One region of the Streptomyces sp. NPDC050439 genome, then DNA from elsewhere that is predicted to be linked to it. Evidence: riboswitches for the same ligand, from Rfam matches in the RefSeq annotation. Region 1 holds a riboswitch; each other region holds the start of a gene.

Region 1 (5,165 bases):
GCGGACGTTCGTACCCGGCTTCGGGGCGTGGATCATCTTGCCGTCGCCGATGTAGATCCCGACGTGGCTGATGTCGTCGTAGAAGAACACCAGGTCGCCGGGCTTGGCGTCGGCCGTCTTCACGGTCGTGCCGACCTTCACCTGGTCCCACGTCGTACGCGGCAGAGAGATCCCCGCGGCCTTCCACGCGTCCTGGGTGAGCCCGGAGCAGTCGTAGGAGTCGGGCCCGGTCGCGCCCCACACATACGGCTTGCCGATCTGCGCCTCGGCGAAGTTGATCACCTTCGCGGCCTTCGTCGCGTAACCACTGTCCGTGCCGCCGGAGCCGGAGCCGGAACCCGTGCCGGTGTCGGAACCCGAGCCCGTACCCGACCCCGTGCCCGAGTCCGGGGTCTCCTTCTCGCGCTCCTTGGCCGCGGCCTCTTCCGCCGCCTTGCGCTTGGCCTCCGCCTCGGCCTCCTGCTTGCGCGCCAGCTCGGCGGCCTTGCGCTTGGCCTCTTCTTCCTTCTTCTTCTCGATCGCCGCGAGCCGCGCCTTCTCCTCGGCCGTCAGCTCCGAGAGCAGCGTGCGCGCCTTGCCCAGCTTCTTCTGGACGGTCTGCTTGCTCGTCCGCAGATCGTTCCGCGAGTCGCTCAGCGTCTCCAGGCTCTTGGCGGCCTTCGTGCGCTGCTTCGTGGCCGAGGCCTGCTGCGTCTGGTAGTCGTCGACCGCCTTCTTCTGGCGTGCGGTCAGCCGGTCCGACAGGTGGTTCTGGTCGAAGTACCCCTGCGGGTCGTCGGCGAGCATCATCGTGGCGGTCTCGGAGACGCCGCCGGTGCGGTACTGGGCCGCGGCGAACGTGCCCAGCTGCCGGCGGGCCTCGTTCAGCTTGTCGGCGCGCTCGGCCACGTCGTCGAGAAGGGTGTCGACCTTCTTGCGCTGCTTGTCGGTGCGCTCCTTGACCGAGTTGTACTTCTGGGTGGCCACGCCCGCCTGGTGGTAGAGGTCGTCGACCTTCTTCTGCACCTCTTCGAGGCTGGGCTTCCGGGGCGCTGACGGTGCCGCTTGCGCGCTCTGTGACAGGAGGGCCACGGAGGTGAGGGCTGCCGTCGTGATGCCGAGGGCCGGAGCGGTGCGCAGACCGGTGATGCGGGCCCGCGGCTTGCGGTGCGACGCCAAGGGAGGCGACTCCTTCCGTAGACCGCCTACCGGGTTAGCTGTCGGGTTCGGGCGGGTGGTTCCGGAAGGTTGCCCTACAGTCCCGTACTGCGTACGGGACCGATTCACCCCAAGTTCTTGGTGGGTCCCCGGCTCCGAGGAGATCGAACTCGGCGGAGGCCACCCGTTACCGGCGGGGTTCGCCGGTGGGAGTACGAGCAGCCCGCGGAGCACGGTAGCCAACTCGTGTGGTCCGTGTGAAGGTTGATGTTCGATATGCCCGATACATTTTCGTTACTTTACGAAGCCCTTGACGCGGACACGCAGCGCAGTCGCGGAACGTGACGATCCGCGGGCGGGCCGTGTGCGGGTGGACGTGGCCGGAACCCGGGGCGGGTTGTCAGTGGGGCCGCCTAGACTCGGGAGGCGATGAGCAGCCTCTTTGATGACAGCTTCCTGGCGGACCTCAAGCCCTCGCGGGCTTCCGAGGAGGAGCCCCCGCCGCCGCCCGAGGACAGTGCCCCGGAATCCGTTCCGGACGATCTGTTCGACGGGAAGTTCGACGCGCCCGTACCCCGGGACGCGCACTACCGCGGCGGCGCCCCGCGCCCCGTGATCGACCCGGCGGCCCTGCTCGACGGGCTGAACGAGAACCAGCGCGCGGCCGTCGTGCACGCGGACTCACCGCTGCTCATCGTCGCGGGCGCGGGCTCCGGCAAGACCCGGGTCCTGACGCACCGCATCGCGTATCTCCTGGCCGAGCGGCACGTGCACCCGGGACAGATCCTGGCGATCACGTTCACGAACAAGGCCGCGGGCGAGATGAAGGAGCGCGTCGAGCAGCTCGTCGGACCGCGGGCGAACGCGATGTGGGTGTCGACCTTCCACAGCGCCTGCGTCCGCATCCTGCGCCGCGAGTCGAAGAAGCTGGGCTTCACCTCCTCCTTCTCGATCTACGACGCCGCCGACTCCAAGCGGCTGATGGCGCTGGTCTGCCGTGACCTGGACATCGACCCGAAGAAGTTCCCGCCGAAGTCCTTCAGCGCCAAGATCTCGAACCTGAAGAACGAGCTGATCGACGAGGAGACCTTCGCGGGACAGGCCGCCGACGGCTTCGAGAAGGCGCTCGCCCAGGCGTACGCGATGTACCAGTCGCGGCTGCGCGAGGCGAACGCCCTCGACTTCGACGACCTGATCATGACGACGGTCCACATGTTCCGCGCGTTCCCGGACGTCGCCGAGCACTACCGCCGCCGCTTCCGCCACGTCATGGTCGACGAGTACCAGGACACCAACCACGCGCAGTACGCCCTGGTGCGCGAGCTGGTGGGCCCCTCCGGAGGCGAGGGCGACGACCCGGCCGAGCTGTGTGTCGTGGGTGACGCCGACCAGTCGATCTACGCCTTCCGCGGCGCGACGATCCGCAACATCCTCCAGTTCGAGGAGGACTACCCCGACGCGACCACGATCCTCCTGGAGCAGAACTACCGCTCCACGCAGACGATCCTGACCGCGGCCAACGCAGTCATCGAGCGCAACGAAAGCCGCCGCCCCAAGAACCTGTGGACCAACGCGGGCGCGGGCGCCGGCATCACCGGCTATGTCGCCGACACCGAGCACGACGAGGCGCAGTTCGTCGCCGACGAGATCGACCGGCTCACCGACGCGGGCGACGCGAAGGCGGGCGACGTCGCGATCTTCTACCGGACGAACGCGCAGTCGCGTGTCTTCGAAGAGATCTTCATCCGCGTCGGCCTGCCCTACAAGGTCGTCGGCGGCGTCCGCTTCTACGAGCGCAAGGAGGTCCGGGACGTCCTCGCGTATCTGCGCGTGCTCGCCAACCCGGAGGACTCCGTCCCACTGCGGCGCATTCTGAACGTGCCCAAGAGGGGTATCGGTGACCGCGCGGAGGCGATGATCGACGCGCTCTCGCAGCGCGAGAAGATCTCCTTCCCGCAGGCCCTGAAGCGCGTCGATGAGGCGTACGGAATGGCGGCCCGCTCGGCGAACGCCGTCAAGCGTTTCAACGTCCTGATGGAGGAGCTGCGGACCATCGTCGAGTCCGGCGCGGGGCCCGCCGTGGTCCTGGAGGCCGTGCTCGAACGGACCGGGTATCTGGCCGAGTTGCAGGCCTCGACCGACCCGCAGGACGAGACCCGCATCGAGAACCTCCAGGAACTCGCCGCCGTGGCCCTGGAGTTCGAGCAGGACAGCGGTGCGGCGACCGCTGAAAGCGACAACGACAGCGACAGCGAAGGCGAAGGCGAAGTCGAAGGCGCGACCGAGGGCGAGGAGGCCGCGGGCACTGGCGTGTCCGGCACGCTCTCCGAGTTCCTGGAAAGGGTCGCGCTCGTCGCCGACTCCGACCAGATCCCGGACGAGGAGGACGACGGCTCCGGAGTCATCACGCTGATGACACTGCACACCGCCAAGGGCCTGGAGTTCCCGGTCGTCTTCCTGACCGGCATGGAGGACGGAGTCTTCCCGCACATGCGCTCCCTCGGCCAGGTCAAGGAGCTGGAGGAGGAGCGCCGCCTCGCGTATGTGGGCATCACGCGCGCGCGTGAGCGGCTCTATCTGACGCGGTCCTCGATGCGCAGCGCCTGGGGACAGCCCTCGTACAACCCGCCCTCACGCTTCCTGGAGGAGATCCCGGAGGCGCACCTGGACTGGAAGCGGAAGGGTTCCGTCGGCGCGCCGGCCACTTCCGGCCCCGCAGCCGGGATCGCCTCCTCCTTGTCGTCGTCCCGCTCGCGGACCGGCGGCGCCCAGGGCTTCGCCACGCGTCGCGCGTCGGAGAAGCCGGTGGTCGCGCTCGCGGTCGGGGACCGGGTCACGCACGACCAGTTCGGCCTCGGGACCGTGGTCGGCGTGAAGGGGACGGGCGCGAACGCCGAGGCGACGGTGGACTTCGGAGAGCCGAAGCCGAAGCGGCTCCTCCTGCGGTACGCGCCGGTGGAGAAGCTCTAGGGCCCCAGGAGCCGCGGGGGCGGCCGGAGTTACGTCGGGTCGAGGTTGTGGCTGCGCAGCCACGGCAGCGGGTCGATGGCCGAGCCGCCCGCGGGACGCACCTCGAAGTGCAGGTGCGGACCAGTGGAGTTGCCGGAGTTCCCGGAGAAGGCGATGGGGTCGCCCGCCTTGACGGGGCCGCTGGAGATCTTGTGCGTGGAGAGGTGGCAGTACCACGTCTCCGTGCCGTCCTTGGCGGTCACGATCGCCATGTTGCCGTAGGCGCTGTTCCACTTCGTGGAGACCGTGCCGTCGGTGGCGGCGAGCACCTCGGTGCCGTACGACACCGGGAAGTCGATTCCGGAGTGCGCGGACATCCAGTTGACGCCGGCCTGGCCGTAGTACGCGCTCAGACCGTGCTGCTTCACCGGCAAAGAGAACTTCGGGCGCAGGCGCTCCTTGCGCGCGGCCTCCTCGGCGGCCTTCTTCTGGGCGGCGACCTTCTCCGCCTTGAGGTCGATACGTTCCTGCGTGCGGCTCGCGCGGTCCGCGAAGTCACCGGCGTCCGCCGAGAGGTTCGCCAGCTGCGTGTCGAGCTTGTTGTTCGCGGCGGAGGGCTGCACCGACGTGGGGTCCGGGGCCGTTGCCGCCTGCGTCTCCTTGCCGTCGTCGCCGCCGAAGTTGCCCACGGACGCCGCGGCGATACCCGCGACGCCCATCACGCAGGCGGAGGGCACGGCGACGGTGAAGAGCGCGGAGCGCTTGGCGGGGGAGCGGCGGCGGGCCCGAGAGCGGGAGCCGTGCGAACGGTCCATGAGCGGAGGCTCGTCGTCACCCGCGGAGACCCTGCGGGTCGGCTCGACCGGGCCGAGTGAATCGGCGGGAGCCTCGTCGGGTGTGAACTCGTGCTCGGCGGGAACCGGTTGAGCGTAGGCGTCGGGGGAGGGAGGGCCGGAGTCGTACGACGCGGTGGCGTAGGACCCGGTGTCGTAAGGCGAATGCTCGTACGGTTCGGGAGCCTCGTATGTGTCCGGCGCTCCGGGCGTGTCCTGGCCCTCGTACGTGCCGTGCGCCTCGTG
Region 2 (5,165 bases), on a different contig from region 1:
GCCCTCTCGTACCCCGAGGGCCACCCCTACCACCACACTCCGATCGGCTCCATGGCCGACCTGGACGCGGCGACGCTGGAGGACGCGCGGGCGTTCTTCCGTACCTACTACGCGCCCAACAACGCGGTCCTGTCGATCGTCGGCGACATCGACCCGGAGCAGACCCTCGCCTGGGTCGAGAAGTACTTCGGGTCCATTCCCTCGCACGACGGCAAGCAGCCGCCGCGCGACGGCTCGCTGCCCGACACGATCGGGAAGGAGCTGCGCGAGGTCGTCGAGGAAGAGGTCCCCGCCCGCGCCCTGATGGCCGCCTACCGCCTCCCGGAGGACGGCACGCGCGCGTGCGACGCGGCCGACCTGGCGCTGACGGTCCTCGGCAGCGGCGAGTCGTCCCGGCTCTACAACCGCCTCGTGCGCCGCGACCGCACCGCCGTGGCGGCCGGTTTCGGCCTGCTGCGGCTCGCCGGCGCTCCCTCGCTCGGCTGGCTGGACGTGAAGACGTCCGGTGACGTCGAGGTGCCCGTCATCGAGGCCGCCGTCGACGAGGAGCTCGCCCGCTTCGCGGAAGAGGGCCCCACCGAGGAGGAGATGGAGCGCGCCCAGGCACAGCTGGAGCGCGAGTGGCTCGACCGCCTCTCCACGGTGGCGGGCCGCGCGGACGAACTCTGCCGGTACGCCGTCCTGTTCGGCGACCCGCAGCTCGCCCTCACCGCCGTCGGGCGCGTCCTCGACGTGACCGCCGAAGAGGTCAAGGCGGCAGCGGCGGCCCGCCTGCGCCCCGACAACCGCGCGGTGCTCGTGTACGAGCCCATCGACGGCACCGCGGGCGCCGAAGCCACCGACGAGGACGAAGAGGAGGCGGCGAAGTGACCGAGGCCGCAACGATGCAGTTCCATCCGCAGCCCCAGGCGGGCGACGCACGGCCGTGGGCCTTCCCCGCGCCCGAGCGCGCCACCCTGGACAACGGCCTCACGGTGCTGCGCTGCCACCGCCCCGGCCAGCAGGTCGTCGCGGTGGAGGTCCACCTGGAGGCGCCGCTCGACGCCGAACCCGCGGGCCTCGACGGCGTCGCCACCATCATGGCGAGGGCCTTCAACGAAGGCACGGACAAGCACTCCGCCGAGGACTTCGCCGCCGAACTCGACCGCTGCGGCGCCACCATGGACGCGCACGCCGACCACCCCGGCGTACGCGTCTCGCTCGAAGTCCCGGTCTCCCGCCTCCCGAAGGCGCTCGGCCTGCTCTCCGACGCCCTGCGTGCCCCCGCCTTCGCGGACAGCGAGATCGAGCGCCTCGTGCGCAACCGCCTGGACGAGATCCCGCACGAGGCCGCGAACCCGGGGCGCCGCGCCGCCAAGGAGCTCTCCCGGCAGCTCTTCCCGGCGACCTCCCGCATGTCGCGCCCCCGTCAGGGCACCGAGGAGACGGTCACGGCCATCGACTCGGCGGCGGTTCGCACCTTCTACGAGAAGCACGTGCGGCCCGCCACGGCGACCGCCGTCGTCGTGGGCGACCTGACCGGCGTCGACCTGGACGCCGTTCTCGCCGACACCGTCGGCGCCTGGACGGGAGGCACCGCCGAGCCGCGTCCGGTGCCCCCCGTGACCGCGGACGACACCGGGCGTGTCGTCATCGTGGACCGCCCCGGAGCGGTCCAGACGCAGCTGCTCATCGGCCGCGTGGGACCGGACCGCCACGACCGCGTCTGGCCCGCGCAGGTGCTCGGCACGTACTGCCTCGGCGGCACCCTCACCTCACGCCTGGACCGCGTCCTGCGCGAGGAGAAGGGATACACCTACGGCGTACGGTCGTTCGCCCAGGTCCTGCGTTCCGCACCGGACGGCACCGGCGCCGCGATGCTCGCCATCAGCGGCTCCGTGGACACCGAGTCCACGGGCCCGGCGCTCGACGACCTGTGGAAGGTCCTGCGCACCCTCGCGGCCGACGGCCTCACGGACGCCGAGCGCGATGTCGCCGTGCAGAACCTGGTGGGCGTCGCCCCGCTCAAGTACGAGATGGCGGCGTCCGTCGCGGCCACCCTCGCCGATCAGGTCGAGCAGCACCTGCCGGACGACTTCCAGGCGCAGCTGTACCGCCAGTTGGCCGCGACCGGCACCGTGGAGGCCACTGCCGCCGTCGTGAGCGCCTTCCCGGTGGACCGCCTGGTGACGGTGCTCGTCGGTGACGCCGCGCAGATCGAGGAGCCCGTCAGGGCGCTCGGCATCGGTGAAGTGAGTGTCGTCACCGGCTGAGCATGGTGACAGGCTGAGTGACAGTCAGGACATATCGGGACCCCAGTGGCTGAGATTAACCACTGGGGTCCTCATATGTCCGAATTGGTATGGAGGTTACGTGTCTGACCTGTGGCGTGCGCTACAAAAGCTCTGATCCGTTTGTCGTTTGAAAGATGGCCCGCTTAGCGTCATCCCGGCTGTTCGTCATGCAGTAGTCGCACCCGCGGCACCGGACAGTCATCGCCGAGTCCCCGTACGGCGCGAGCCAGGGGAGCCGGGGACCCACATGTCCCCTTGGGGTGAATCGGGAACCTTGCCGTCAGGTGAGGGACTCGTAGGAGACCTTCCTGCTCCGAACCCGTCAGCTAACCCGGTAGGCGAGAAGGAAGGAAAGGATCAGCCGCTTCATGGCGTTCACCCGTGCCACCGGGAAGCACCGTCGCCCGAGCCGCCTCACGCGTACCACCGCGAACGTGGCGGGCGTCGCAGCCCTCACCACCACCGGTGTCATCGGAGGCCTGGCCGCTCCGGCGCTCGCCGCCGACGACGCGGCGGCCCTTGAGCACACCGGCCTGACCCAGGCCATCTCCGTCGGCGACTCGCTCGCCGAGAGCATCGACGCGCAGGCCGCCGCCCAGCAGCAGGCCGCCGACGACGCCGCGGCCGCCAAGAAGGCCGAAGAGGCCGCCAAGAAGAAGGCCGAAGAGGCGAAGCGCAAGGCCGAGGCCGAGGCGAAGGCCAAGGCCAAGAAGGAGCGCGAGGCCAAGGAGCGCGCCGCTCGCGAGGCCGAGCGCAAGCGCCTCAACAGCTACGTCTCCCCGATCTCCGGTTCGTACGTCTCCACGGGCTACCAGACCGGCGGCGCCATGTGGTCCTCCGGCAGCCACACCGGCGTCGACTTCCACGCCGCGTCCGGCACCTCGGTCCACGCGGTCGGCTCCGGCACCGTCGTCGAGGCCGGCTGGGGCGGCGCCTACGGCAACAACGTGGTCATCAAGATGAACGACGGCACGTACACCCAGTACGGCCACATGTCGTCCCTCGGTGTCACGGTCGGCCAGGCGGTCACTCCGGGCCAGCAGATAGGCCTCTCCGGCTCCACCGGCAACTCCAGCGGCCCGCACCTGCACTTCGAGGCCCGCACCGGCGCGGACTACGGCACGGACATCGACCCCGTCTCGTACCTCCGCTCGCACGGCGTTAACGTCTGATTCCGGCGGTCTGATCCCCGCGGTCGACGGCGGACGCACGCAGCGCCACTGATTCACCGAAAGCCCCGGCTCGTCGAGAGCCGGGGCTTTCGTCGTTCCCGTATCTCCTTTGGCCAAAAGTATCCCTGGATTTCGGCCTGCCGTCGGAAATTCGGCCGTCCTGCAATAGAGTCGCAGAACAGGCGTCGATCGACCGCGTTACGCGGGGATTAAGGCGGAGGTCAGTCATGCGCATTCCCGCGCACTCGGTATGCACGGCCATCCGGGACGACATCGTGTCCGGTGTCTACGAACGGGGTGGCCGGCTCACCGAGGAACTGCTCGCGCGCCGCTACGGAGTCTCCCGCGTCCCGGTGCGCGAAGCCCTGCGCACCCTTGAGGCGGAGGGCTTCGTCGTCACGCGCCGGCACGCGGGCGCGTGCGTCGCGGAGCCCACCGAGCAGGAGGCCGCCGACCTCCTGGAGATCCGCGCGCTCCTGGAGCCGCTGGGCGCGGCCCGCGCCGCCCAGCGTCGCACGGAGGCGCATCTGAAGGTCCTGCGCGGTCTCGTCAGGCTCGGCCAGGAGCGGTCGAGGCGCGGCCAGAGCGAGGATCTGCGCTCCCTGGGCGGCTGGTTCCACGAGACGCTCGCCCAGGCGTCCGGCAGCCCGGGCCTCACGGCACTGCTCACCCAGCTCCGGCACAAGATCGCCTGGATGTACGTGGTCGAGACGGCGGCCGCTCCCGCCGAGACCTGGGCCGAGCACGCCGCGATCGTCGACGCGGTCGCTCGCGGGGACGCGGAACGGGCCCGCGCGCTCACCGCTCAGCACACGGAGCGGACGGCCGCCGCGCACCGGCCGCGCTTCGTGCGCCATCTCTCCGGTGTGAGGGGTTCGCAACATTCCGTAAACACGGTGGGTCTGCGGCTTTAACAGAGGCGCCGTATACAAAGAAGTGGAAAGAAGCGCTATTGAGGGGGGCGTTATTTCTGCTGCCCGAATACTGCCCGAATAGCAGTGGAAAAACGCCGAAGGGCCCGCCCCTATTTCGGGGGCAGGCCCTTCGGCGTATGAGTACCAGTCTTTACTAGACGGTCTCGGGGAGTTCCTCGAGGCCGTCCGCGACCAGCTTCGCCAGACGGTCGAGGGCGGCGTCCGCACCCTCGGCCTCGGAGGCGAGCACGATCTCCTCGCCGCCCTGCGCGCCCAGACCGAGCACCGCGAGCATGGAGGCGGCGTTCACGGGGTTGCCGTCAGCCTTGGCGATCGTCACGGGGACGCCGGCGGCGGTGGCCGCGCGGACGAAGATGGAGGCGGGTCGGGCGTGAAGGCCCTCGGCCCAGCCGACGTTGACGCGGCGCTCAGCCATGTGTTGCTGCCCTTCCAGGTGTCTCACACTTGTCTAGACCAGTGTCTCATGCCGTCACGAGTGCTCCGCCGGCTGTTCGACGTCTCCTAGCCTGCCCCGGCCAAGGCACCCCCGCGACCCGTACCCTGGGCCCATGCAGACCCCGTCGGACCGGCACGCATACCCCTCCCACTGGGAAGCGGACGTCGTCCTGCGTGACGGAGGCACCGCCCGGATCAGGCCGATCACGGCCGAGGACGCGGACCGCCTGGTCAGCTTCTACGAACAGGTCTCGGACGAGTCGAAGTACTACCGCTTCTTCGCGCCCTACCCCCGCCTGTCCGCCAAGGACGTGCACCGCTTCACCCATCACGACCAGGTGGACCGGGTG
Region 3 (5,165 bases), on a different contig from region 1:
GCTGATCATGCGGGGACTGCGCACGCTTCCCGTGGAGTTCACACCCGCACAGCAGAGCAAATAATCGACCCCTGGAACGACGTTTAGCTGACGGACCGTCAAGACTGTGACTTTCACGTGATCTCCGCTGCATCGACTTGTGACAAGCGTTCGACTGCCGCTACGTTCACCGACGACTCGGCATCCCGTGCCGCAGTCGTCGCTCCAGTCACGCGAAAGGCAACCGCATGCTCTCCGGCAATGGTCGTCACCGACGCCCCCGCCAGGCCCCGGCCCTGATCGTCGCGGCAGGAGTGGCGGGATCGGCCATCGCGATCCCGCTGCTCGGCGCCACCAGCGCGAGCGCGGCGGACACCGCCACGTGGGACAAGGTCGCGGAGTGCGAGAGCGGCGGATCCTGGAGCTCGGACGCGGGCAACGGCTACTACGGCGGGCTCCAGCTCTCGCAGGAGACCTGGGAGGAGTACGGCGGCCTCGACTTCGCGCCGAGCGCCGACCAGGCGAGCCGTTCCCAGCAGATCTCCGTGGCCGAGAAGATTCTCGACGACCAGGGGCCCGACCACTGGCCGAGCTGCGCGCCGGTCGCCGGTCTCACCGAGGGCGGCGCCGCCGCCGACGTCGACCCGGGCGCCCCGATCACGACCATCCCTTCTGACGAGCCGTCGGAATCGACCGGTTCGGACGACGAGTCGTCGAAGCCGGGCGGGTCGGATGAGACGGACGCGTCGCCGAGCGAGTCGGCCGACCCCTCGGACGACGCCGAGCCGTCCGGGAAGCCGGACGCCGACGACGCGTCACGAGACAAGAATCACGACGAGTCGGGCAAGTCGGATGACTCGGACGAGTCGGCCGAGGCCGGTGACTCGACCAAGTCCGGTGACCCGGACAAGTCCGGGCGCGAAGAGGCCACTTCGCCCGCCCCCACCCCCTCCACCGGCGAGGGCGAAGGCCGCCACCGCGGCGGCAGCGCCGACGACGAGGCGTCCGAAGGCTCAGCCCGCGAGGGTTCGGGCCGGCACGCCTCACGCGGCGACGAGCGCGAGCACGACGTCACCGACGGGACGTACACGGTCCGTTCCGGGGACAGCCTCTCGGTCATCGCCGACGACCTGGAGGTGCAGGGCGGGTGGACCGAGCTGTACGCCGAGAACGAGAAGTCGGTCGGCACCGACCCCGACCTCATCCTTCCCGGTCAGAGCCTCGATTTGGGCGAAAAGTAGGGGTAGTTGGCGAGTCGCTTTGCGCTTGATGTCCCAATTGGCGCAAGTGAGACATGGGTCTCAGAAGCCCTGATCGTCTTTGAAATTCGGGCGATCGCATGTCTACGGTCGTGACCGCTCGCCACAGCGGGCCCCGCCGGTCGGTACGCCGAGTCCTGCCAACGGCCGTTCGGGAACAGTCGTCGCGTAAGCGCCGTAGGCAGGAGCGGGGGACCCAAGGTTTCCGCCGGGCCCGGCCGTTGAACGGCCTCGCGAGAGCGAGGCGGGGAGACGGACGGGAACGGCTAGGGGTTAAGTCGCACTCAGGAAGTGCGGCCGGGCAACTTCATCGGCCCGAACCCGACAGCTCACCTCGCAGGCGTCGGTGAGGGGATCACTCATGCTGTTTTCCAGCAAGGGCAAGCACCGCCGCCCGTCCAAGGCCACCCGTGTCGCCACGCTCGCCGGCGTCACCGGTGTCGCGGTCGCAGCCCCGCTGATGGCGGCCGGCCAGGCCTCCGCCGCCACGAACTCCGAGTGGGACGCCGTCGCCCAGTGCGAGTCGGGCGGCAACTGGTCCATCAACACCGGCAACGGCTACACGGGCGGCCTGCAGTTCTCGTCGTCCACCTGGGCGGCGTACGGCGGCACGAAGTACGCGCCCACCGCCGACAAGGCCTCCAAGGCCCAGCAGATCGAGATCGGCGAGAAGGTCCTCGCGGGTCAGGGCAAGGGTGCCTGGCCGAGCTGCGGTGTCGGCCTCTCGGGCGCCTCCAACGAGGGTGGCGGTGCGCAGGAGAGCGCCCCGCAGCAGACCCAGGAGCAGCCCAAGAGCCAGCCCACGCCGCAGACCGAGCAGCCGCAGCAGGCCGCTCCGAAGGCGGAGGCCGCGCCGAAGGCCGAGTCCAAGAAGACCGTCGAGACCCCGACCGGCAAGACGGTCAAGAAGGGTGACGGCGAGTACAAGGTCAAGAAGGGTGACACCCTCTCCAAGATCGCCAAGGCGGAGGACGTCAAGGGCGGCTGGCACAAGGTGTACAAGCTCAACGGCGACATCATCGAGAACGCCGACATGATCTTCCCCGGTCAGCAGCTCCACCTGAGCTAAGCGGTAGCTGCCGTCCCCACCCCGTCCCCTCGGGTCCACCCCGCCCCGGTGCGCGTATCCCCCGTACGCACCGGGGCGGGGTATGTTTGTTCCGTTCGGAAACTTTTTGCTCTCGGTTTGTCCACAGGACGGTCGCTCGGCTGGCTCTTGTCCGGGAGCCGGTTAGGCTCGTGTCCGCGAGGCCAACGCCTCGCGTACCCGCGTCACATCCCAGAAGGAGATGCTCGTGCCGTCCATCGACGTCGTCGTAGCCCGGGAAATCCTGGACTCCCGAGGCAACCCCACGGTCGAGGTCGAGGTCGGCCTCGACGACGGCAGCACGGGTCGTGCCGCCGTTCCGTCCGGTGCGTCCACCGGTGCTTTCGAGGCCATCGAACTCCGTGACGGTGACCCCAACCGTTACATGGGCAAGGGCGTGGAGAAGGCCGTCCTCGCCGTCATCGAGCAGATCGGCCCGGAGCTCGTCGGGTACGACGCGACCGAGCAGCGCCTGATCGACCAGGCGATGTTCGACCTCGACGCCACCGACAACAAGGGCTCGCTCGGCGCCAACGCCATCCTCGGCGTCTCGCTCGCCGTCGCGCACGCCGCGTCGGAGGCCTCCGACCTCCCGCTCTTCCGCTACCTCGGCGGCCCGAACGCGCACCTGCTGCCCGTTCCGATGATGAACATCCTGAACGGCGGGTCGCACGCCGACTCGAACGTCGACATCCAGGAGTTCATGATCGCGCCGATCGGCGCCGAGTCGTTCTCCGAGGCCCTGCGCTGGGGCACCGAGGTCTACCACACGCTGAAGAAGGTCCTGAAGGACAAGGGCCTCTCCACCGGCCTGGGCGACGAGGGCGGCTTCGCCCCGAACCTGGAGTCCAACCGCGCCGCGCTCGACCTCATCCTCGAGGCCATCAAGCAGGCCGGTTACGTCCCCGGCGAGCAGATCGCGCTCGCGCTCGACGTCGCCGCGTCCGAGTTCTACAAGGACGGCTCGTACGACTTCGAGGGCAAGTCCCGCTCGGCCGCCGAGATGACCGAGTACTACGAGGAGCTCGTCGCCTCGTACCCCCTCGTCTCCATCGAGGACCCGCTGTTCGAGGACGACTGGGCCGGCTGGAACGTCATCACCGAGAAGCTCGGCGACAAGGTCCAGCTCGTCGGCGACGACCTGTTCGTCACCAACCCCGAGCGCCTCGCCCGTGGCATCGAGGAGAAGTCGGCCAACGCCCTCCTGGTGAAGGTCAACCAGATCGGCTCGCTGACCGAGACCCTCGACGCCGTCGAGATGGCGCAGCGCAGCGGCTTCAAGTGCATGATGTCGCACCGCTCCGGCGAGACCGAGGACGTCACCATCGCCGACCTCGCCGTCGCCACCAACTGCGGCCAGATCAAGACCGGCGCCCCGGCCCGCTCCGAGCGCGTCGCCAAGTACAACCAGCTCCTGCGCATCGAGGAGATCCTGGACGACGCCGCGGTGTACGCGGGCCGTAGCGCGTTTCCCCGCTTCAAGGGCTGACGCCCTGCGCTCGGCGGTCCCCCGCTTCAAGGGCTGAACAGCTCAGGTGCTCGGCTCCGCTGAGTAGATACGTACGTCCCCGTACTCGGTCCCGTACCGTGTGCGGGGACGTTCGTACGTATCGGGGAGGCGGCACACATGGCCGTGAAGGACCGCGACCGGTTCTCCACCGCGACCAGGCTGCGGCTGCTCGGCGAGCAGACCGCGGAGCGTGTCTACCGCTCCCAGACCAAGCGCCAGGCGCGCCGCTCCCGGCTCACGGGACGCGCCGCGCTCCTCGCGCTCGTGCTGTGCTCGCTGGTCGTCGCGCTCGCCTACCCGATAAGGCAGTACGTCTCCCAGCGCGCGGAGATCGCCGACCAGCGCAAGGAGCAGGCCGAGCGCCGCGAGCACGTCGAGAGGCTGAAGGACGAGAAGGCCCGCTGGCGTGACGACGCGTACGCGGAGCAGCGCATCCGGGACCGGCTGCACTATGTGATGCCGGGTGAGACCGGCTACACGGTGATCGACCCCGAGGCGGCGCAGAAGCAGCGCACCGACCAGGGGGCCGCCGCCAGGCCCTGGTACTCGAACGTATGGGACGGCGTCGACAAGGCGGACCGCCCGGCCGACGACGGCTGAGCTCCGTAAGCCCCACGACGACTGAGCCCCACAGAAACCTCTACGGAACCGATCGAAAGACAGGCATGGAAACGCCCCCGCCGACCACCCCGCGCACCGAGCCCACCGACGCCGACGTCGAGGCATTCAAGCAGCAGCTCGGCCGCCCGCCGCGCGGCCTGCGGGCCATCGCCCACCGCTGCCCGTGCGGGCAGCCGGACGTCGTCGAGACGGCGCCGCGCCTTCCCGACGGGACGCCGTTCCCGACGACGTACTACCTGACGTGCCCGCGGGCCGCGTCCGCGATCGGCACCCTTGAGGCCAACGGCGTCATGAAGGAGATGTCGGAGCGTCTGAAGACGGACCCCGAGCTGGCCGCGGCCTACCGCAAGGCGCACGAGGACTACATCGCGCGCCGTGACGCCATCGAGGTCCTGGAGGGCTTCCCGAGCGCGGGCGGCATGCCGGACCGCGTGAAGTGCCTGCACGTCCTGGTCGGCCACTCGCTGGCCGCGGGTCCCGGCGTGAATCCGCTGGGCGACGAGGCGATCGCGATGCTCCCGGAGTGGTGGCGCAAGGGAGCGTGCGTGTCCCTCGCGGAGGGTGAGCCCGCGGGGGAGAGCACGGGAGAGCCCGCATGACCCGCGTCGCCGCGATCGACTGCGGCACGAACTCCATCCGCCTCCTTGTGGCGGACGCCGACCCGCGGACCGGTGAACTCGTCGACCTGGACCGCAGGATGACGATCGTC

What was found. A riboswitch is a leader RNA that binds a small molecule or an ion and turns the genes downstream of it on or off. The one in region 1 is predicted to bind cyclic di-AMP.
Positions count from the first base shown of each region.
Region 2: it holds a riboswitch for cyclic di-AMP, as region 1 does, so the genes downstream of both, AB0I66_RS23900 (M23 family metallopeptidase) here and AB0I66_RS17665 (C40 family peptidase) in region 1, are expected to answer to the same signal.
Region 3: it holds a riboswitch for cyclic di-AMP, as region 1 does, so the genes downstream of both, AB0I66_RS33135 (transglycosylase family protein) here and AB0I66_RS17665 (C40 family peptidase) in region 1, are expected to answer to the same signal.

Region 1 covers NZ_JBFAJT010000004.1:69,330-74,494, forward strand. The annotation lists gene AB0I66_RS17665 (C40 family peptidase) at 1-1,158, opposite strand, end outside; cyclic di-AMP (ydaO/yuaA leader) riboswitch at 1,166-1,323, opposite strand; gene pcrA (DNA helicase PcrA) at 1,567-4,107, shown strand; gene AB0I66_RS17675 (peptidoglycan DD-metalloendopeptidase family protein) at 4,137-5,165, opposite strand, start outside.
Region 2 covers NZ_JBFAJT010000005.1:630,980-636,144, reverse strand. The annotation lists gene AB0I66_RS23910 (pitrilysin family protein) at 1-870, shown strand, start outside; gene AB0I66_RS23905 (pitrilysin family protein) at 867-2,252, shown strand; cyclic di-AMP (ydaO/yuaA leader) riboswitch at 2,466-2,629, shown strand; gene AB0I66_RS23900 (M23 family metallopeptidase) at 2,642-3,445, shown strand; gene AB0I66_RS23895 (GntR family transcriptional regulator) at 3,673-4,359, shown strand; gene AB0I66_RS23890 (HPr family phosphocarrier protein) at 4,514-4,795, opposite strand; gene AB0I66_RS23885 (GNAT family N-acetyltransferase) at 4,929-5,165, shown strand, end outside.
Region 3 covers NZ_JBFAJT010000009.1:133,397-138,561, reverse strand. The annotation lists gene AB0I66_RS33145 (cytochrome P450) at 1-64, shown strand, start outside; gene AB0I66_RS33140 (transglycosylase family protein) at 228-1,220, shown strand; cyclic di-AMP (ydaO/yuaA leader) riboswitch at 1,402-1,596, shown strand; gene AB0I66_RS33135 (transglycosylase family protein) at 1,600-2,307, shown strand; gene eno (phosphopyruvate hydratase) at 2,534-3,814, shown strand; gene AB0I66_RS33125 (septum formation initiator family protein) at 3,953-4,435, shown strand; gene AB0I66_RS33120 (DUF501 domain-containing protein) at 4,501-5,055, shown strand; gene AB0I66_RS33115 (Ppx/GppA phosphatase family protein) at 5,052-5,165, shown strand, end outside.